4 regions of the Streptomyces sp. NPDC033177 genome follow, and region 2 is predicted to be linked to each of the others. Evidence: riboswitches for the same ligand, from Rfam matches in the RefSeq annotation. Region 2 holds a riboswitch; each other region holds the start of a gene.
The links. A riboswitch is a leader RNA that binds a small molecule or an ion and turns the genes downstream of it on or off. The one in region 2 is predicted to bind cyclic di-AMP.
Positions count from the first base shown of each region.

Region 1 (5,370 bases), on a different contig from region 2:
AGCCCGTTCGGTGAAGGGTTCGACGGTGGGCATCCGGCCGCTGAGGCAGACAGGACGGAAGACGCCGTCCGCCACCACACCCTCGACGCTGACGTAGTCGCCCCAGCCGGGCTCGTCGAACCAGTCGTCCGTAGTGCCGCTGACGATCTGCTCGACCACGAAGTCGGCGTCGGCCTTGGCCACATGGAGTTCCGCGTAGCCCAACTGGGCCGATTCGGCCATTACTTCGCGTGACCGGCGCCACGCCGCGGACGCCTCGTGCGGGGAGCGGATGATCTGGTGCGCGGTGGACCCGGCACTCCAGGCCGCCTTGAGGAGGAGCGGGAAGGGCAGGTCGCGGGCCGCTTCGTGCAGGTCCGACTCGGTGGCCACCGGGCGGAACTCAGGTTGCGGCAGGCCGTGTTCGTGCCAGGTGCGACGCATCAACCGCTTGTCGCGCGCCAGTGCGGCGGCGCTGCCCGCCCCCGCCAGGCCGAGCACCTGGCAGGCCTCGGCGACGGCCACGACGGCGTACTCGGAGAAGGTGAGCACCGCGGCCGCGCCCACGGCTTCGGCCCGCGAGATGATCAGGGACACCAGGTCGGTGCGGCGCGCGTCAGCGGGCGTCACGACGGAGGCGCACAGCCGCTCGGCCGTGTCTGCCACAGCGGGAGGAAGTGCGCTGAGCGCCAGCAGGTGCACTTCCGCCCTGGCGGCCGCCCGCGTGAGGACGTGCCCGAGCGGCGGTCCACCCTTGGCATGCACTAACAGCACCTTGCCCAACAACACCTGGCTCACTGAAGTTCCCTCTCCATTCGTCCGGTTGAGACATGTCGTCGCACGGCTCGGTGACGCGCGTAGAACATGCGGGGTCACCGGGGCGTACGTTGCGGGGTGTGTTCACCCGCACACTCAAGGGGACCAGGTGACAGGCGTCCTCAGCGCCAACGGGGGCGTCTCCCGTTCAGGCAAATGCCTGAGTGCCGCAGCCGCAGGCGGCATCGAGGCGGCCACCACTCCGGCCGATTCGGCCGAGAACCGAGCATGCGCGAGATCGACACGGGATACGCATCGCTTGGTGACAGTGCGTCAACCAGTTGAATACGGACGGAGAGACCGCTGTGAACGACTCCAACCTCAAGGCACTGCTTGAACACCTGCCCGCGTTCTGGTGGGAGGTGGACCAGCCGTGGCAGGTCCTGGAGAGGGGAGGCGGCGCCTTCGCCGACACCGGGACAGCGCAGCGCTTCCTGGAGCGCATGCACGAGGAACTCTCCGGCCCGGGGCACCCACCGGAGGAGGTCAGCTGGCAGGCGCAGTTCGACGGTCGCACCTTCGACGTGAGCTGGCCCCTGGACGAGACCCGCGCCCACAGCCGTACGCGTGGTCTCGCGGTGGAGGTCGACGCGCACGCCCCACACCGGTACGCCGCCTTCGCCGACCTCGTCGACCTGGCCCCGGCCGCCGCCTTCATCCGGGACCGCTCGGGACGCTATCTGTGGGCCAACCACGCCTACGCGCACCTCTACGGCACCACCCCGGGAGAACTCACCGGCCGGTACATCGAAGACTTCGACGCCCCCGCCGAGGCTGTCCAGTTCCGCGCCCTGGACCAGGAGATCCTCGACCGGGGCACCCCGGTGCGGCACACCCTCGGCTATCGCCGGCCGGACGGCAGCCTCGGCCAGGCAGCCGGCCACCGCTTCCCCGTACGGGAGGACACGGAGACCTGCGTCGCCGGAATCTACGTGGACATCACCGACCACCTCCGCGCCATGGTCCAGCGCCAGGAGGCGGAGGAGAACCTGCAGGCGCTGCGCGACCACAGCGGCCTGCCCTGCGCGCTGCTCTCGGCCAACGGGCGCGTGATCGAAGCGAGTTCGGCCGCCGCCGATCTCTTCCACCTCGGCTTGCCCGACCTGGTGGGCCGCCGCGCGCACACGCTGCTCGCCCCCGCCTCCGCCTCCTCTTCCGCCTCTGACCTCGATCGGCTGCACCGCAGATGGAACGGTCTGATAGCCCGCCGCACGAGACGGGTGGAGACGTCCGCCGTGCTCGTCGACGCCCGGGGCCGGCAACGCCGTGCGCAGCTGCACCTGACGACGGTCGGCCATTCCGCTGCCCGCGCCCAACACGTCTGGGCCGTCGTCACGCATCAGAGCCTGGCCCACGAGGCCCATCCCTCGCTCACCGCCGCGCAGATCCGCATCCTCTCCCTCCTGGCGGAGGGCAGCAGCAACAGTGACATCGCCGCCTCGCTGCGGCTGTCCCGGCAGACGGTCGACTATCACCTGAGCCGCCTGCGGCAACTCCTGGACGCAACCACCCGCCCCGCCCTGGTCGCCCGCGCGTACGTCCTCGGCATCCTCGCCCCATGCGCCTGGCCCCCGCGTTCGGCGACTGCCGCCCATCCGCTCAGTTCCGTGTGACGGGCGAAATCCAGGACACAGGAGCCAACACCTGGAAATGGCCCGGCGTCTGACGTGAACGAATCTATTTCGAGCTGTCAGCGGCGACTCCGTCGCGGCCGCGGTCACGAGCCTTGGGTTCTTGCAGCAGAGACGCTTCTCCCCGCGGTGCGCCCCCCCCTGGCCCGGCAGCTGCGCATGCACCTGGTCGACCGCGCCACGTTCGCCAACTGGGCGGCAGGAGCACGGCCGTTGCGGGAGTTGCTGCCCAATATCCCGCCCCCGCCCCGCTTTGTACCTACGAACTGAGGGCCCATATCAGGCCCTCCAGAAGGCGTCACCACCGGGTCCAACCGAAAGTGATGCCCGTTTTGACATGAAAAATAGGGATCACGTTATGTCCGCTTTTGCGAATAAGGCCACGTCTGCACCGACTTGGCTTTGCAATGCAGTGGAATGAGTCACACCCGCAGATCGGGGCCTCAAGGGCCGCCCAGCGCATTTTCGTTTCCCGCAAACAAAGTTGAGGCTATTTGATCAATGGGGGCGCGGGCCGCAGACGTCGAGAAAGGCCCTAGCGCATTCTCCGAGCGAATTCCGGCCTTGTTCTGTCCGGGCATTCTCGCCTAACGTCACCGTCAATCCGGATGGAACGCCGAATCCTGCCGCTGTCCGGAAACCCTTCCCGTACTCACTCACTTACGCACGGCAGGAGCGGGGGACCCAGGTAAGCCGCCGATCCGGATTCCGGAACGGCTCGGGGTTAAGTCGCATTCACAGTGCGACCGGACATCTCCCGTCCGAACCCGACAGCTCACCTCGTAGGCGACGGAGAGGAATGCGTCATGCCTGCAAAGGGTAAGCACCGCCGTCCCAAGTCCAGCTCGCTCAGCCGGGGCATCGCCGCGGCAGGCACGGGCGGCGCCGTGCTCGTCCTCCCGGTGATCGGTGCGACTGCCGCCAGCGCGGCACAGCCCGCCGCCGCCAAGCCCGCCGCCGCGCCCAAGACCTACGTCGTCGCCGCGGGCGACTCCCTCGCCAAGATCGCCCGGGAGCACTCCGTCAGCGGCGGCTGGAAGAAGCTGTACGAGGACAACCGCAGCGTTCTGGGCAGCGACCCGAAGCTGATCCACCCCGGACTCAAGATCACCGTCGGACAGAAGGCTCCGGCGGACGACGCGGCCGCCTCCAAGGCGTCCGACGAGCGCGCGGACCGCTCCGAGCGCACGAACGCGGCCAAGCCCGCCGCCGCCCCGGCGAAGAAGACGTACGCCAACAACCTCGACGGCTGGATCAAGGAGTCGCTCGACGTCATGGCCCAGCACGGCATCCCCGGCACTTACGAGGGCATCCACCGCAACATCATGCGCGAGTCCTCCGGCAACCCGCAGGCCATCAACAACTGGGACGTCAACGCCGTCGCGGGAACCCCGTCCAAGGGACTCCTGCAGGTCATCGCCCCGACCTTCGACGCCTACCACGTGGCCGGCACCTCGCTGGACAGCTATGACCCGGTCGCCAACATCACCGCCGCCTGCAACTACGCGGCCGACCGGTACGGCTCGATCGACAACGTGAACGGCCCCTACTAGGGGATCCCGGTCTCGACAGCCCTGAGCCCCGGCATGCAGTGCGTGCCGGGGCTCAGGGCTGGCGGAACCTCCCGGAAGAGACTCTCGAATTGGCATGCACCCGTCTATTCACGGTCGGGTGCATGCCAATAAGGTGAGCGACCTTCGCGTTCTGGGGGGTCTCATGAACGGTCGTCGTGGTCTTCGTGGTCTCCATGCTTTGCGTGGTCTCCGTGCGGTCGTCATCTGCATCGTCATCGCGTGTACCGCGGCCGTGTCGCCCGTCGCGGTCGTATCCCCGGCCGCGGCTGCGCCGCCTGCCGAAGCCCACGCGCCGAACGTGACGCGGAGCTGGTCGGCGCTGCCGGTGCCCGCGGCCGCACCGCCCGTGACCGTGTCCGATCTTGCCGCCCGCGGGCCGGACGATGCCTGGGCGACCGGGTACGAGCACACCACCGACTGGGTGCGTCCGATGCTGTACCGGTGGGACGGTGCGGCGTGGGGCCGGGACAGCAGCTTCCCCGGCGCCGAGGCGTCGGGCTGGCTCGGCAAGGTGCAGTTCGTCGGCAAGGAAACATGGATCTTGCACAACCGTGACGGAGCGGGCGAGATCCTGCGCCACTCGGCAGGAGGGCCGGAAGCGCCGGAAGGGTGGAGCACAGTCCCTCTGCCGCAGACGATGTGGGTCTACCAGGACTTCGCCGCCGTACCCGGCGCCGCCTGGGTGGTCGGTGAGGACGAGACCGGGCTGAAGGTTCTGCACCACGACGGCTCCGGCTGGACCACACAGTCCACCCCCGACGGCGTCCTGTACGTCATGGGGATCACCGCGCGTACGGCCACCGACGCCTGGGCCTGGGCGGACACCACCAGCGGGACCACCGTCCTGCGCTGGAACGGCACCGCCTGGCGGGACGCGAAGGTGCCGCTGCCGCCGAACAGCAACGTACACACGATGCTGCTTGAACCCTCCGGCCGCGTCACGATCGGCGGCAGCCAGTACAGCGACGGCGCGCCACGCACGTACCTCATGACCTGGAACGGCCGCACCTGGCGCACCACCTACCCGCCCCTGGGCGACACCAGCACCGAGGCCATGGTGCGCGGCCCGGACGGCGCGCTGTGGCTGCCGGTGCGCAGCGACCGCGCGTTCCAGTCGAAGTACGCGCGGGTCGACGGCTCCCGCACCACCTTCTCCTACGGCCCCGAGCGCACGAACGCGATCGACGTGAAACCGCGTGCGCTGACGAGGGCCGGGTCCTCGCTGCTGTCCTTCGGGACCGCCGAGATCTACGGCTCGAAACCGAACCTGATGAGCGAGCGGCTGGGAGGCTGACCATGGTGCGCCGACTTCTCGTCACGGTTCTCGCCGTCGCGATGACCGTCATCACCGTCATGAGCTCGGCCGCGGC
Region 1 covers NZ_JBVIPS010000001.1:189,472-194,841, forward strand. The annotation lists gene ACZ5U5_RS00910 (ATP-grasp domain-containing protein) at 1-744, opposite strand, end outside; gene ACZ5U5_RS00915 (PAS domain S-box protein) at 1,101-2,408, shown strand; cyclic di-AMP (ydaO/yuaA leader) riboswitch at 3,074-3,230, shown strand; gene ACZ5U5_RS00920 (LysM peptidoglycan-binding domain-containing protein) at 3,233-3,979, shown strand; gene ACZ5U5_RS00925 (hypothetical protein) at 4,179-5,294, shown strand; gene ACZ5U5_RS00930 (beta propeller repeat protein) at 5,297-5,370, shown strand, end outside.
Region 1: it holds a riboswitch for cyclic di-AMP, as region 2 does, so the genes downstream of both, ACZ5U5_RS00920 (LysM peptidoglycan-binding domain-containing protein) here and ACZ5U5_RS29130 (M23 family metallopeptidase) in region 2, are expected to answer to the same signal.

Region 2 (5,370 bases):
CGTACGACCGCGCCTGGCGCACCAGTTCGCGCTGCCGCTCCCGCCCCTCGGGACCGCTCTCCGCGTACCCGGCGGAGATCACGACGAGGCCGAGGACCCCCCGCTCGCCGCACTCGTCGACGGCCTGCGGCACCCGCTCGGCGGGCACGGTGACGACGGCGAGCTCGACGGTCTCGTCGATGTCCCGCACGGAGCGGTACGCGGGCACGCCGTCGACCTCGGCGGCCTCCCCTGCCTCGAAGTCGAACGCGCTGTTCACCGCGTACAGCCGCCCCGTGAAGCCCGCCTCGCGCAGGTTCCGCAGGACGCTGCGGCCGACGCCGCCCGGTGTGCGCCCGACGCCGATCACCGCGACCGACTTCGGCGTGAGCAGCCGCTGCACCGACCGCGCCTCGGCCCGCTGCTCACGGGCGCGCTGCACGGCGAGCGAGCGGTCGGTCGGTTCCAGATCGAATTCGAGCCGTACGACACCGTCCTCGAAGCTGCGCTTCTGCTGGTAGCCCGCATCCGTGAACACCTTGATCATCTTGGTGTTCGCGGGCAGCACCTCGGCCACGAAGCGGCGGATGCCGCGCTCCCTGGCGACGGCGGCGATGTGTTCGAGGAGGGTGGAGGCCACTCCCCTGCCCTGGTGGGCGTCCTGCACGAGGAAGGCGACCTCGGCCTCGTCGGCGGGCGCGCTCGCGGACATGCCGCGCTCGTCGATGCGGTCGAAGCGGACGGTGGCGATGAACTCGCCGCCGACGGTGGCCGCGAGACCCACCCGGTCCACCTGGTCGTGATGGGTGAAGCGGTGCACGTCCTTGGCGGACAGGCGGGGGTAGGGCGCGAAGAAGCGGTAGTACTTCGACTCGTCCGAGACCTGTTCGTAGAAGCTGACCAGGCGGTCCGCGTCCTCGGCCGTGATCGGCCTGATCCGGGCGGTGCCTCCGTCACGCAGGACGACATCGGCTTCCCAGTGGGAGGGGTATGCGTGCCGGTCCGACGGGGTCTGCATGGGCCCAGGGTACGGGTCGCGGGGGCGCCTTGGCCGGGGCAGGCTAGGAGACGTCGAACGGCCGGCGGAGCACTCGTGACGGCATGAGACACTGGTCTAGACAAGTGTGAGACACCTGGAAGGGCAGCAACACATGGCTGAGCGCCGCGTCAACGTCGGCTGGGCCGAGGGCCTTCACGCCCGACCCGCCTCCATCTTCGTCCGCGCGGCCACCGCCGCCGGCGTCCCCGTGACGATCGCCAAGGCTGACGGCAACCCCGTGAACGCCGCCTCCATGCTCGCGGTGCTCGGTCTGGGCGCGCAGGGCGGCGAGGAGATCACCCTCGCCTCCGACGCCGAGGGTGCGGATGCCGCTCTCGACCGTCTGGCGAAGCTGGTCGCGGACGGCCTCGAGGAACTCCCCGAGACCGTCTAGTAAAGACTGGAAATCAAACACTGAAGGGCCTGCCCCCGAAATAGGGGTGGGCCCTTCGGTGTTTTCTTGCTGCTATTCGGGCAGCAAGAAATAACGCCCCGCCCAATAGCGCTTCTTTGCACTTCTTTGTATACGGCGCCTCTGTTAAAGCCGCAGACCCGCTGTGTTTACGGAATGTTGCGAACCCCTCACACCGGAGAGCCGGCGCACGAAGCGCGGCCGGTGCGCGGAGGTCGTCCGCTCCGTGTGCTGAGCGGTGAGCGCGCGGGCCCGTTCCGCGTCCCCGCGGGCGACCGCGTCGACGATCGCGGCGTGCTCGGCCCACGCCTCGGCGGGCGCGGCGGACGTCTCGACCACGTACATCCAGGCGATCTTGTGCCGGAGCTGAGTGAGCAGCGCCGTGAGACCCGGGCTGCCGGACGCCTGGGCGAGCGTCTCGTGGAACCAGCCGCCCAGGGAGCGCAGATCCTCGCTGTGGCCGCGCCTCGACCGCTCCTGGCCGAGCCTGACGAGACCGCGCAAGACCTTCAGGTGCGCCTCCGTGCGGCGCTGGGCGGCGCGGGCCGCGCCCAGCGGCTCCAGGAGCGCGCGGATCTCCAGGAGGTCGGCGGCCTCCTCCTCGGTGGGCTCCGCGACGCACGCGCCCGCGTGCCGGCGCGTGACGACGAAGCCCTCCGCCTCAAGGGTGCGCAGGGCTTCGCGCACCGGGACGCGGGAGACTCCGTAGCGGCGCGCGAGCAGTTCCTCGGTGAGGCGGCCACCCCGTTCGTAGACACCGGAGACGATGTCGTCCCGGATGGCCGTGCATACCGAGTGCGCGGGAATGCGCATGACTGACCTCCGCACTAATCCCCGCGAAACGCGGTCGATCGACGCCTGTTCCGCGACTCTATTGCAGGGCGGCCGAATTTCCGACGGCAGGCTGAAATCCAGGGATACTTTTGGCCAAAGGAGATACGGGAACGGCGAAAGCCCCGGCTCTCGACGAGCCGGGGCTTTCGGTGAATCAGTGGCGCTGCGTGCGTCCGCCGTCGACCGCTGGATCAGACCGCTGGGATCAGACGTTGACGCCGTGCGAGCGGAGGTACGAGACGGGGTCGATGTCCGTGCCGTAGTCCGCGCCGGTGCGGGCCTCGAAGTGCAGGTGCGGGCCGCTGGAGTTGCCGGTGGAGCCGGAGAGGCCTATCTGCTGGCCCGGGGTGACCGCCTGGCCGACCGTGACACCGAGGGACGACATGTGGCCGTACTGGGTGTACGTGCCGTCGTTCATCTTGATGACCACGTTGTTGCCGTAGGCACCGCCCCAGCCGGCCTCGACGACGGTGCCGGAGCCGACCGCGTGGACCGAGGTGCCGGAGGCGGCGTGGAAGTCGACGCCGGTGTGGCTGCCGGAGGACCACATGGCGCCGCCGGTCTGGTAGCCCGTGGAGACGTACGAGCCGGAGATCGGGGAGACGTAGCTGTTGAGGCGCTTGCGCTCGGCCTCGCGAGCGGCACGCTCCTTGGCCTCGCGCTCCTTCTTGGCCTTGGCCTTCGCCTCGGCCTCGGCCTTGCGCTTCGCCTCTTCGGCCTTCTTCTTGGCGGCCTCTTCGGCCTTCTTGGCGGCGGCAGCGGCGTCGGCGGCCTGCTGCTGGGCGGCGGCCTGCGCGTCGATGCTCTCGGCGAGCGAGTCGCCGACGGAGATGGCCTGGGTCAGGCCGGTGTGCTCAAGAGCCGCCGCGTCGTCGGCGGCGAGCGCCGGAGCGGCCAGGCCTCCGATGACACCGGTGGTGGTGAGGGCGGCGACGCCCGCCACGTTCGCGGTGGTACGCGTGAGGCGGCTCGGGCGACGGTGCTTCCCGGTGGCACGGGTGAACGCCATGAAGCGGCTGATCCTTTCCTTCCTTCTCGCCTACCGGGTTAGCTGACGGGTTCGGAGCAGGAAGGTCTCCTACGAGTCCCTCACCTGACGGCAAGGTTCCCGATTCACCCCAAGGGGACATGTGGGTCCCCGGCTCCCCTGGCTCGCGCCGTACGGGGACTCGGCGATGACTGTCCGGTGCCGCGGGTGCGACTACTGCATGACGAACAGCCGGGATGACGCTAAGCGGGGCGTCTTTCAAACGACAAACGGATCAGAGCTTTTGTAGCGCACGCCACAGGTCAGACACGTAACCTCCATACTAATTCGGACATATGAGAACCCCAGTGATTAATCTCAGCCACTGGGGTCCCGATATGTCCTGACTGTCACTCAGCCCGTGGCCACACTCACTTCACCGATGCCAAGGGCCCTGACGGGCTCCTCGATCTGCGAGGCGTCACCGACGAGCACCGTCACAAGGCGGTCCACCGGGAAGGCGCTCACGACGGCGGCAGTGGCCTCCACGGTGCCGGTCGCGGCCAACTGTCGGTACAGCTGGGCCTGGAAGTCGTCCGGCAGGTGCTGCTCGACCTGGTCGGCCAGGGTGGCCGCGACGGACGCCGCCATCTCGTACTTGAGCGGGGCGACGCCCACCAGGTTCTGCACGGCGACATCGCGCTCGGCGTCCGTGAGGCCGTCGGCCGCGAGGGTGCGCAGGACCTTCCACAGGTCGTCGAGCGCCGGGCCCGTGGACTCGGTGTCCACGGAGCCGCTGATGGCGAGCATCGCGGCGCCGGTGCCGTCCGGTGTGGAACGCAGGACCTGGGCGAACGACCGTACGCCGTAGGTGTATCCCTTCTCCTCGCGCAGGACGCGGTCCAGGCGCGAGGTGAGGGTGCCGCCGAGGCAGTACGTGCCGAGCACCTGCGCGGGCCAGACGCGGTCGTGGCGGTCCGGTCCCACGCGGCCGATGAGCAGCTGCGTCTGGACGGCTCCGGGGCGGTCCACGATGACGACACGCCCGGTGTCGTCCGCGGTCACCGGGGGCACCGGGCGCGGCTCGGCGGTGCCGCCCGTCCAGGCGCCGACGGTGTCGGCGAGGACGGCGTCCAGGTCGACGCCGGTCAGGTCGCCCACGACGACGGCGGTCGCCGTGGCGGGACGCACGTGCTTCTCGTAGAAGGTGCGCACGGCCGCCGAGTCGATGGCCGTGACCGTCTCCTCGGTGCCCTGACGGGGGCGCGACATGCGCGAGGTCGCCGGGAAGAGCTGCCGGGAGAGCTCCTTGGCGGCGCGGCGCCCCGGGTTGGCGGCCTCGTGCGGGATCTCGTCCAGGCGGTTGCGCACGAGGCGCTCGATCTCGCTGTCCGCGAAGGCGGGAGCGCGCAGGGCGTCGGAGAGCAGACCGAGCGCCTTCGGGAGGCGGGACACCGGGACTTCGAGCGAGACGCGTACGCCGGGGTGGTCGGCGTGCGCGTCCATGGTGGCGCCGCAGCGGTCGAGTTCGGCGGCGAAGTCCTCGGCGGAGTGCTTGTCCGTACCTTCGTTGAAGGCCCTCGCCATGATCGTGGCCACGCCGTCGAGGCCCGCGGGCTCGGCGTCGAGCGGCGCCTCCAGGTGGACCTCCACCGCGACGACCTGCTGGCCGGGGCGGTGGCAGCGCAGCACCGTGAGGCCGTTGTCCAGGGTGGCGCGCTCGGGCGCGGGGAAGGCCCACGGCCGTGCGTCGCCCGCCTGGGGCTGCGGGTGGAACTGCATCGTTGCGGCCTCGGTCACTTCGCCGCCTCCTCTTCGTCCTCGTCGGTGGCTTCGGCGCCCGCTACGGGCTCGTACACGAGCACGGCGCGGTTGTCGGGGCGCAGGCGGGCCGCCGCGGCCGCCTTGACCTCTTCCGCGGTGACGTCCAGGACGCGCCCGACGGCGGTGAGGGCGAGCTGCGGGTCACCGAACAGGACGGCGTACCGGCAGAGTTCGTCCGCGCGTCCTGAGACCGTGGAGAGCCGGTCGAGCCACTCGCGCTCCAGCTGTGCCTGGGCGCGCTCCATCTCCTCCTCGGTGGGGCCCTCTTCCGCGAAGCGGGCGAGCTCCTCGTCGACCGCGGCCTCGATGACGGGT
Region 2 covers NZ_JBVIPS010000009.1:117,105-122,474, reverse strand. The annotation lists gene ACZ5U5_RS29145 (bifunctional acetate--CoA ligase family protein/GNAT family N-acetyltransferase) at 1-997, opposite strand, end outside; gene ACZ5U5_RS29140 (HPr family phosphocarrier protein) at 1,131-1,412, shown strand; gene ACZ5U5_RS29135 (GntR family transcriptional regulator) at 1,557-2,243, opposite strand; gene ACZ5U5_RS29130 (M23 family metallopeptidase) at 2,470-3,273, opposite strand; cyclic di-AMP (ydaO/yuaA leader) riboswitch at 3,286-3,449, opposite strand; gene ACZ5U5_RS29125 (M16 family metallopeptidase) at 3,646-5,031, opposite strand; gene ACZ5U5_RS29120 (M16 family metallopeptidase) at 5,028-5,370, opposite strand, start outside.

Region 3 (5,370 bases), on a different contig from region 2:
GCGAACGGCAACACCTGAAGCCGCACATGAGGCAACTGCGCGGCCTCCAGTAACCGTTTCAACTGGCCCGCGAGCACCGTGCTGCCGCCCACCGGCCGGTGCAGGACCGCCTCGTCCAGGATCACGCTCAGTCGCAGCGGCGGAGCCGCGCGCAGCACGTCCTGACGGGCCAGACGCACCTCCACCAGCGTGTCCACCTGCTGTTCGGGCAGTCCGTCGAGCGCCGCCCGCGTCACCGCACGCGCGTAGTCCGGCGTCTGCAACAGGCCCGGCACGACGGTGGTCTCCAGGGTGCGCATCCCACAGGCCTGTGACTCCAGGCTGATGAAGTCGCGGTAGGCGGGCGGCAGCAGCTCGCGGTAGGCGTGCCACCAGTGGCGCCGTCCGCCGTCGTCGTCGGAGCCCGCCAATGCCACCAGCAGCTGGCGGAGGTGGGGGTCCGCCACCTCGTACGCATCGAGCAACAGCCCTACGTCGGCCGCCTTGACGCTGCTACGTCCCGTCTCGATCCGGCTGACCTTCGACTGATGCCAGCCGACCCGGTCCGCCGCCTGGCCACTGGTGAGCCCGGCGTGCGTGCGCAGTGCACGCAGTTCGGCGCCGAGTTTCCGGCGGCGCACCGCGGGACCGTACCGCATGTCCGTCTCCTTCCCGACGGAGCGTTTCTCTTCGGCCTCCCCCGGGCCGTTCAGGGGCGACAGTAGAGGAAGGGCCGACCGCGCGCCCAAATACGGTCTCTCGTAGCAGAGTTCACCGCTTTGAGCGACAGATATATGCACATCTTGGTGGATGGCCACCGCTGAGCGCTCCAAGAGTGGCAGTCTGGCGCGAAGCACCATTCCGGGACTGTCCTCGTGCCTTCGCTACGAGTCGGAGCCGAGCCCCGGTGGGAAAGGGACAGCGTCGCCATGGCAGACCTTCAGGAAGCATCCGTCACCCTGCCGAGCGATCCTGCCTCGGTCTCCGCGGCCCGGAAATACGTCTCGACCATCCTGGCCGAGTGGGATCTGCCGGGCGAGACCGAGGTGGCCGACACAGTCCGGCTCATCGTCTCCGAGCTCGCCACGAACGCCGTTCAGCACACCCGGGGCCAGTCGCCCACCTTCCGGGTGGACATCGAGCTTGACCGGGACGAGCAGCTGCGCATCGGTGTCACCGACAGCCACCCCCGCTACCCCAAGCGGCTGCCCGCCGCCGTCCAGCAGGACAACGGCCGGGGCCTGGTCATCATCCGCTGGCTGACCATGGAATGCGGCGGCAGGCTGTCGGTCACGCCCACTCCCGAGGGCGGCAAGACGGTCTGGATCGAGCTGCCGTGGACCACGCCCGTCCGAGGTGGGGCAGCGGCCCCCTCGACCTCACCCCGCTGAGCGGCCGAAGGCGCCCCGGAGCAAAGCCCGGAAGGTGTCCGCCGCCGGATGCGACACGTCGGTGCGGTGGACGACCGAGATCGTGCGCCGCAGATCGCCCGGCTCGAGCGGCCTCGTCCCCACCGGGGTGGCAGCCGTCCGCGCCACCATCTCCGGTACGACGGCGACGCCGAGCCCGGCGCTGACCAGCGCGCACACCAGCGCGTAGCCCGGGGTCTCGACCAGGACCGCGGGAGTCGCACCGGCCCGGACGAGCGCGGACTCGACGCCTTGGCGGGGCGGATACGGCGGCGCCATGCTGATGAGCGGCTGTCCGGCGAGTTCCCTCAGGGGCAGTCGTGACGAGTCGCTCGCGAGTGCGTGGCCCGGTGAGGTCACCAGGATCAGTTCCTCGACCAGGAGCGGCTCCGCGCTCACGGACGCGGGCAGCGCGACCGGATCCGCGGGCTCGTACGTGTGGGTGAGGGCCAGGTCGACCTCGCCCGCCGCCACGGCCGCGACGCCGAGCGGCGGTTCGTAGCCCCGTACCGTCAGATCGACATCGGGATGGGCGCGGCGGAACGCGGTCAGCGCGGGCGGCACCAGGTGGATTCCGGCGGTGGTGAAGGTCCCCAGGCGCAGTCTGCCGCCGGACAGGCCCGCAAGGCGTGTCAGTTCGTGCCGGGCCTGCTCCATCTCGTCCAGGACCCGGCGGGCCCGCGCGAGCAGCAGCTCACCCGCGCCGGTCAGCCGTGCCCCGCGGTGATGGCGTACCAGGAGCGCGGTGCCCGCCTCACGTTCGAGCTTGGCCAGCTGCTGGGAGAGGGCGGGCACGGTGTAGCCGAGGCGTTCGGCGGCGCGGGTGATCGACCCGGCCTCGGAGACCGCCACCAGTGCGGCGAGCCGCGTCGGGTCGTACATGGTCGCTCCCGGCGGCGTGGGGGTAAACGGCTGCTCAAGGCAGACCCAGGATATGCGCGCGCTGCGGTCGTCGGCGCGGCCGGCGAGCGCTGAACGGGCGCGGGCCGGTGCTTCACCGAGGCTTTGATGACCTGACGTCGTCCGGGCCGTCCGATTCCTCGTCGTCGCGCGCACGGCGCACCAGAAGGGGGAGCAGTCCCCACAGGCCCGAGCACACCACGAGCGTGGCCGCGCTCGCGATGATTCCGCCGGTCCGGCCCACCGCCACGTCGACGACCAGGAGCACGGCGCCCGAGACCGCGAAGACCAGGACCACCAGACCGATGCCGGCCAGACGGGACGACACGCGCACGATCAGCGGCTTGGAGTGCTGGCCGAACAGCGACCTGTGCACGGCCGCCGGCGCGGTGAACAGCGCGGCGGCGAGCACGGCGAGCAGCAGCGTGGTGACGTATGTGGCGCGCTGCACCGTGTCGAGCGAGGTGAAGCGCTCGGTGAAGGCGAGGGTCAGCAGGAAGGCGAAGAGGATCTGCACCCCGGCCTGCGTGACGCGCAGCTCCTGGAGGATCTCCGCGAAGTTGCGGTCGGCGCGTTCGAAGCGCGTCTCGTTGCGCGGTGGGTCGTCCGAGGGGGGAGCACTGTTGTTTTCGGCCATGGCGCACGAGTATCCGTGCCGACACGCCCCACGCTTGACGGGCGCGCCGACCAGAGGGCCGGGCGGGGGGCCGCCCGGCCGACGGCCGGTGACGGATGATCAGCGCACCCTGCCGTACGAGACGCTCTTCGTCCAGATCTTCTCGAGCCGCACCTTGGTGTTCGACTTGGGGGCGTGCCAGATCCGGCCCTTACCGGCGTAGATGCCGACGTGGTAGACGTTCCGGCCGGAGTGGAAGAAGACCAGGTCGCCGCGGACGCGGTTGGACGCGGAGACATGGCGGGTCTTGTTGTACTGCTGTGCGGCGGTGCGTGGCAGCTTCTTGCCCGCGCGCTTGAAGGAGTACTGGGTCAGGCCCGAGCAGTCGAAGCGGTGTGGCCCCGTGGCCCCGTAGCGGTACGGAGAGCCTTTCTTGGAGGCGGCGATCTTGAGCGCCTTCGTCCCGTGTGTCGCGGCCTCCGCCTCCGACGTGAGCCCGGGGGCCACGAGGGTGCCGCCTACGACGGCGAGCGTGAGGGCGGATACGGACCCGACCCTGGTGAGCAGCGACGGAACATGATTCAGCGCAGTCATGCGCAACCCTTCGTCAACCGCCTGTGAAGGATGACCTGTCGGATTCGGGCTGACAAAGTTGCCCGGCCGCGTACTGCGGCTTCACCCCAAGGATCGTTGTCCGGACCTTCCGGACCGACCCGTCATGCCTGGGTCCTCCACTCCTGCCGATGCACCGATGTCGACCGGTCATCCGGGCGGCGGCAGGACTCGGCGTCCGCCCGGACCGCCCCGCCGCTGTGGCGGGGGCTTGTCGTCGGAGAGGATCTTGACCCGACTTGGGGTCGAAAACCGAGCCGAAACGGCGTTTTGTGAGGCTCCTCACGGCTGAACCGTTCGGGTGGACACGGTCGGATTCGGGAACCGGAGAGCGCGCCGGATGATCGTTCGACCAGCACCGGAACGAGGAATTCCGGCCCACGCGTACACATCTGACGCAACTGAAGGCGTCTCAAAAAAGGACGTATGTCTACGCCGAATGTGGTAGCCCGTTTGGTTCGTTTGAGATCACCCCCGGACGCAACGGAGTTCGCGGGCCCGGATGACGGGGGCTCAGGATGCCGCCGGGGGCGGCACGGTGACCCGCCCGGCACGCCGCTCTCCGTCGAGCACACGCAGCGCACGGGCCAGCGTCGGTGCGTGCACGGCGGTTTCACCCCGCTGGTGCATGAGCGTCAGGGCGTCCCGCAGGGCGGTCGCGCTGCTGACCAGGGCCTGGGCGGCGCGTAGTCCTCCGTAGGTGTCCGATGCGCGGGCGGGGTTGATCCGGCCCAGCAGGTCGACCACTTCGAGGTACCGGTCGATCAACTCGCCCTCGGCGCGGGTGAGCGCGGGGAGCGGGGGAAGTTCGGGCGGCAGCATCGGTGGCTCACCCCGCATCCGGGGTGCGCGGGTCCGGGCTGTGCCTATCCGGGGTGAGCGGGGAGGACTTGCGGCTCGCGATGATCCGGTCCACCAGGCCGTAGTCGACCGCCTCGGCGGCGTCGAAGATCTTGTCCCGCTCTATGTCGGCCGCGACGCGTTCCGCGCTCTGTCCCGTGTGCCGGACGAGCAGCTTCTCCAGTTGCGCGCGCGTGCGCAGGAGTTCGTCGGCCTGGATCGCCAGGTCGGAGGTCTGGCCTCGGACCGGCTCGGCGAGCGAGGGCTGGTGGATCAGCACGCGGGCGCCGGGCAGCGCGAGCCGCTTGCCGGGAGTGCCCGCGGCCAGCAGGACGGCGGCCGACGACGCGGCCTGGCCCAGACAGGTCGTCTCCACGTCGCAGGCGACGAACTGGATCGTGTCGTAGATCGCGGTCATCGCGCTGAAGGAGCCGCCGGGGGAGTTGATGTAGAGCGCGATGTCGCGGTCGGGCGCCAGGTATTCGAGGTGCATGAACTGCGCCATCACGTCATTGGCCGACGTGTCGTCGATCGGCGTCCCCAAGAAGACGATGCGCTCCTCGAGCAGCTTCGAGTACGGGTCCAGCGTCCGCTGGCCCGTACTGGAGCGCTCGGTGAACTCGGGCAGGACATAACGGGCGAACGGCTGGTTCATGGCATGTCTCTCCTCTGCCGGGGTCGGCTGCTCCCCAAGGCCTCTGTAAAAAATGTACAGGACGTACGTAAAGTGGGGTGAGGGGCGGACGCGGCGCGGGCATGCTTCGCCTCGTCGTGATCTCAACCGCCCCCAGCCGAGAGCCTCGTATGGCAGCGTCCGAGCTCGCCCACCTCGCTCGGCGCGCTCGTCGAGAGTGCGGCGGACCGGATCAAACCCAGCCTCGTCCGGAACGTACGGCAGGGGCGCGCGCTCACCGGCATCGACCTGGAGCGGGCCACCGTGCTGCACGGCGAACTGTTCCACCGGATGCGGGAGTTCTTCGACCGCAATGACGCGCTGATTCTGCCGACGAGCCA
Region 3 covers NZ_JBVIPS010000003.1:328,562-333,931, forward strand. The annotation lists gene ACZ5U5_RS12605 (helix-turn-helix domain-containing protein) at 1-638, opposite strand, end outside; gene ACZ5U5_RS12610 (ATP-binding protein) at 909-1,370, shown strand; gene ACZ5U5_RS12615 (LysR family transcriptional regulator) at 1,359-2,270, opposite strand; gene ACZ5U5_RS12620 (DUF6328 family protein) at 2,383-2,925, opposite strand; gene ACZ5U5_RS12625 (C40 family peptidase) at 3,025-3,498, opposite strand; cyclic di-AMP (ydaO/yuaA leader) riboswitch at 3,502-3,665, opposite strand; gene ACZ5U5_RS12630 (hypothetical protein) at 4,030-4,338, opposite strand; gene ACZ5U5_RS12635 (ATP-dependent Clp protease proteolytic subunit) at 4,346-5,011, opposite strand; gene ACZ5U5_RS12640 (amidase family protein) at 5,294-5,370, shown strand, end outside.
Region 3: it holds a riboswitch for cyclic di-AMP, as region 2 does, so the genes downstream of both, ACZ5U5_RS12625 (C40 family peptidase) here and ACZ5U5_RS29130 (M23 family metallopeptidase) in region 2, are expected to answer to the same signal.

Region 4 (5,370 bases), on a different contig from region 2:
ACACCCAGGGCAAGGCGGCGGCCCGCGCGGTCGCCCAGTACGAGGCGTACGCGACGTCCCTCGCGCTCCTGCGCCACCGCGGGCGCCGGGGCAAGGCGGGCGCCGACTTCGTCGTACGCGAGCGGGAGTTGCTGCACGCGCTGTGGGAGCGCCGCGAGGCCGCGCGCCCCGCCCTCGCCTACGCGGCACGCGCGACGGCTCCGGTGCTCGTACCGATGCCGCCGCCGTACGGATACCGCCGGCCCTACCCACAGCCGTACGCGCAGCACCCGCAGCCGTACGCGCAGCCCTACGCGCCGCAGCAGCCCTACGCGCAGCCGCCGCACCCCTACGGATATCCGTACGCCCAGCCGGCGATGCCCTACCCCGCGTACAACCCCTACCGCGGCTAGGCCGAAGCCGCCGTCAGCGTCGAAATCTCGGCGTCCGTCAGTTCGAGCTCGCCCACCGCGAGCAGCGCGGGCAGCTGCTCGACCGTACGGGCCGACGCGATCGGCGCCGCCACCGTCGGCTGGGCCGCGAGCCACGCGAGGGCGACCGTCGCGAGCTCGGCGCCACGGGCCTCGGCGACCTGGTCGAGCGCGGCGAGCACCCGCCGGCCGCGCTCGGTCTCCAGGTGCTTTCCGGCGCCCTCGGCCCGCGCGCTGTCGACCCGCGCCCCCGGGCGGTACTTGCCGGTCAGGAAGCCGGAGGCGAGCGCGTAGTACGGGACGGCAGCCAGGCCCGAGCGGGAGGCGACCTGCTCCAGCGGGCCCTCGTACGTGTCGCGCGAGACGAGGTTGTAGTGCGGCTGAAGCACCGAGTAGCGCGCGAGGCCCTCGCGGTCGGAGAAGTCCAGGAACTCCTGGAGCCGCTCGGGGGTCACGTTGGACGCGGCGATGGCGCGCACCTTGCCGGACGTCACCAGGTCGTCGAGCGCGCCGATGACCTCCTCGACCGGGACGGTCGGGTCGTCGTAGTGCGTGTAGTAGAGGTCGATGTAATCGGTGCGCAGGCGGCGCAGCGACTCCTCGGCACCGGCCTTGATGGTGCGCGCGGACAGGCCCTTGAAGTCGGGGTGGGCGCCGACCTTGGTGGCCAGCACGACGTCGGAGCGATTGCCGCGCGCGGCGAACCAGTTGCCGATGACGGTCTCGGACTCGCCGCCCTTGTTGCCCGGCACCCAGGCCGAGTAGACGTCGGCGGTGTCGATGAAGTTGCCGCCCGCGGCGGTGTAGGCGTCCAGCACGTCGAAGGACTGCGCCTCGTCGGCCGTCCAGCCGAAGACGTTGCCGCCCAGGGCGAGCGGGAAGACCTCGAGGTCGGACGAGCCAAGCTTGCGGAGAGAAGTCATGAGGGGATCAACGCCTGTACGGACCACGGAATTCCGTGCAGCGGGACGCCGATTCCATCCGCGCACGGAAGGCTCGCATGCCGAACCGGCAGCCCTGACGTCGGGGGGTTGTCGCCAGGACCGCCGGGGTTCTGGGGTTACCTCAGATCGACTGGCCCTTGCCGCGCAGCCACGCCGCCGGGTCGACCCCGGTGGAGTCGCCGCCCGGGTGAACCTCCATGTGGAGGTGCGCGCCGGTGACGTTGCCGGTGGCACCGACGCGGCCGATGGTCTCGCCGGTGGTGACCTTCTGGCCGGCGCTGACGTTCATGGAGGACTGGTGGCAGAACCAGACCTCGGTGCCGTCGTCGAGTTCGAGGACCGTGCGGTAGCCGTACGCCCCCGCCCAGCCGGCCTCCTTGATGGTGCCGGAGTGGACGGCCTTGATGGGCGTGCCCGTGGGAGCCGCGAAGTCCAGGCCGGTGTGGTAGCCGGAGGACCACATGGAGCCGGGCTGACCGAAGGTGCCGGTGAGCGTGTACGAGGCGACGGGCAGCGTGTAGCTCTTCGCGAGCTTGGCCAGGCGCTCCGCCTCGGCCTTCTTCTTGGCGGCGGCCTCGGCCTTCTTCTTCGCGGCGGCCTTCTCGGCGGCGATCTTCTTCTCGGCCGCGGACTGCTTGGCGGCGGCCTGTTCGGCGGCCTGCTTGACGGCGGCTTCCTCGGCGGCCTTCTGGACCGCGTCGTCCGCCTGGTCCTGCTGGCTCTCCGCCTGCTCCATGATGCGGGCCCGCAGTGCCTCGCCCGCGTCCGTGGTGCCCTGCTCGGCGTCGGCGGTGCTGAGGCCGGCGGCGCTGAGGGGTGCGGCGGCGGTCGTCACGCCGTTGTCCGCGGAACCCGAGTCGGCCGAGCCGTCGGATATCAGGGAACCCACGCCCGGAAGCGACTTGGCCTCCGGCAGCGAGTCCGTGACGGCCGAGAGGTCCGGCATCGCGATGGAGACCGGGGGCTTGCCGTCCTGCGCGGTGGCGATGCCGCCCGCGCCGACGGCGGCGATGACGCCTACGCCGAGAACCGTGGAGCTGCGGGCGAGCCCGCCACCACCCCGCTTGTGGACGCGGTGCCTGCCGCGGACGGGACGGATGGACTCCTCGGTGGGGTTCCATTCCTCCCAGGAATTGTCGTCGTACCCACCGAAATCGTCGTCATTCGGTACGTAAACGCCTTGGGGGGCAGGGCGGTTGGACGCCACTGGGGCGCACTCCTTTCCTTCCTTCTCGCCTACCGGGTTAGCTGACGGGTTCGGAGCAGGAAGGTCTCCTACGAACATCTGGCACGGAGGCACAGATGCCCGATTCACCCCAATTAGTGGTTCCCCGGCTCCCTTTCGGGATTAGGCGCGTGCGCGCGGAGCCGACTCGAGTGACGGCTGGGACGACCGCGCTGCGTTATCGAACGTTAATAGACAGCAGGCCCGTATTCCAAGCTGTTCCGACTGATCGTTAATGCTCACGGCCTGCATTTATCGGGACACCGGGGGCCGGAACGGGGCGAGTTGACCCCACTTCTTCACACACCGGAGCTTCACATCTCCTTGACAGTGCGTCAGTTGTTATGCGGAGTGGTGTCCTTCCGTCACGGCCGGTGACAGGGGCCGCCGCACCGCGAGCAACGCCATGTCGTCGGTCCCCCCGCCGCCGGTGTGCCGCCGCACTTCCTCGACGAGCGTCGTCAGGAGTGCGTCGGGTCCGCCCGGCCCCGGGAAGATCCGGCCGCCGAGCCGCGTCGCCGGGTCGTAGAACTCGCCCCGGGCGTCACGCGCCTCGGAGAGCCCGTCGGTGTAGAGCAGCAGCATCGCCCCCGGCGGGAACTCCGTCTCGTCCGCGCGGTCCGGCCAGGCGCCCAGGTCACCCATCCCGAGCGGCAGTGCGGGCTCGGTGGCGGACATGACGCACAGCCGTCCGTCGCCGCGCAGGAGCAGCGGGCCCGGGTGCCCGCGGTTGATGAGACGCACCAGACCGTCGCCGTGCGGGATCTCCGCGAGCACGGCGGTGGTGAACCCCTCGAAGGCGTCGAGCCCGTCGCGCCGTGTGCCCTCACGCGCGAGGGCACGCTCCAGGCGCTGTGCCACGGCCTCAAGCGTGGACTCCTGCTCGGCGGCCTCCCGGAACGCCCCGATCACCACGGCGACGGCCGCCACCGCGCCCATGCCCTTGCCCCGTACGTCGCCGACGATGACGCGGACGCCGTGCGGGGTGTCCTGCACGGCGTACAGATCGCCTCCGATGAACGCGTCGGCCTCCGCGGCCTCGTACCGTGCCGCGACGTCGAGGCCGCCGATGCGGGGGTCCGGCTGTGGCAGCACGGCGCGCTGGGCGGCCTCGGAGATGGAGCGGGCGGACGCGAGCTGTTTGTCGCTGCGACGTACGACGCGGTTGATGACGACGGCGAGGACGGCGACGGTCGCCACCGTGATCAGTTCGGTGACGGCCTCCACGTCGGTGGTGGTGCTGGACTTGAAGTGCAGGGCGAGGACGGCGGAGCAGGAGGCGGTGCCGATGAGGACGGTGCTGAGCAGCGAGTAGAAGGGCGCTGCGATGAGCGGGGCCGCGGTGAACAGGGGCACGGCGGTGAACCTGGCGGGGGTCGACACGTCGTACACGATCCCGAGGACGATGAGCAGCAGGGGAAGAGCCCGCACGAGTGCCCGCTCGTGCCGGACATCGGGACGCGTGCCGCCGCCCCCGCCGATTCCTCCTCGCTGCCCCACTCACTCAGGGTTCCCGGAGGGGCGGCGGGGGGCGACCGGTGTGGGCCGACCGGGTCATGGAAACACCGAAGGCCCGGATCCATTTCTGGATCCGGGCCTTCGGTCTTTAGTAGCGGGGACAGGATTTGAACCTGCGACCTCTGGGTTATGAGCCCAGCGAGCTACCGAGCTGCTCCACCCCGCGCCGTTGAATGCAACTCTACGCCATCAGGGGGAGTGAAAGCGAACCGGTTACGAACCGCCTGCGAACGGAGCCTTCCACAGGGGCGCAGGGGCGCAGGGGCGCAGGGGAGCTGGGGAGACGGTCCGCTCGGGCGCCCGGCGGAGCGTGACGACCCGGACCGGGCGTCGTTTGCCAGCTCCTGAAGAAGATCATCACCATAGGCATGACAACTGCTCCAACGGCAACGTCATCGACCACGCTCGGACCGCGCTGCCGGCCCAGGTCCGGCTCAGGCCTTCTGGCGGCGGCCGCGTGCCCTACCTGACGTGACCCCCCATACCGTCCCGACCGAGCATTCCCCACGGACAGAAACCGGAGGCGTGGAAACCCGGCCGGCAGAAAGATCGGCCGCTCGAGGTCGGCAGTGGGCCTACCGCGGTTCGCCCTGCCATTCGACGAGGTGTCCACGGAACCGGTCCAGTGGCGGCCCGCGGTGGGAGAATCGAGACAGACCGGCCGGTGAGGCCGGGCTTGGGAATCGCCGCCGGTGTGTGACGGCGATCCCCAAGCGTGAGGATGTGCGGGGCTCCCTGCCGCCGCATCCTCGCGGGCCCACCCCGGAGTTGAGGGTGCGAGATCACCCCCACAGGCCGGGAGGGCGGAGGTTGGAGCCGTGTTGTCGGCGATGCGGCTCCAGCCGGGCCTCGGTGTTGTTCCGGCTCGGGGGCTGGGAGCCTGATGGGATCACGTGGTCGGTGACAGCACGTGATTTTTCCTGCGTCCGGGATCAGGATAAAGCTCCGTGGGCAGCCGCGATAGGGGCCGTTTCAGGCAGCTCGCCCAACGCCTGTCGGTGGACGGACCAGTTGCCCTTCTGCCTTGAGGCGCTCTCTTCGACGACCGCGCGTTCGTTCTCGCGATCCGGCAACCCCGTCAGCTCTCTCCAGTGCCGGAGCCGGGTGGATCGAAACGTGTGACGTGGTCGTCGACGATGGCACGGGCCAGGCCGGTCAAGGGCGTCGCCTGGGTGTGGGCATGGGCGCGCAGCAGGGCGAGGGCCTGGCCGGTCGTGAGGGAGTGGCGGTAGCTGATCATGCCGATGGCCTGGTGGACCACGGCATCCGCGGG
Region 4 covers NZ_JBVIPS010000008.1:20,103-25,472, forward strand. The annotation lists gene ACZ5U5_RS26350 (PrsW family glutamic-type intramembrane protease) at 1-392, shown strand, start outside; gene ACZ5U5_RS26355 (aldo/keto reductase) at 389-1,333, opposite strand; gene ACZ5U5_RS26360 (M23 family metallopeptidase) at 1,476-2,561, opposite strand; cyclic di-AMP (ydaO/yuaA leader) riboswitch at 2,573-2,719, opposite strand; gene ACZ5U5_RS26365 (PP2C family protein-serine/threonine phosphatase) at 2,922-4,079, opposite strand; tRNA gene ACZ5U5_RS26370 (tRNA-Met) at 4,190-4,263, opposite strand; gene ACZ5U5_RS26375 (GAF and ANTAR domain-containing protein) at 5,176-5,370, opposite strand, start outside.
Region 4: it holds a riboswitch for cyclic di-AMP, as region 2 does, so the genes downstream of both, ACZ5U5_RS26360 (M23 family metallopeptidase) here and ACZ5U5_RS29130 (M23 family metallopeptidase) in region 2, are expected to answer to the same signal.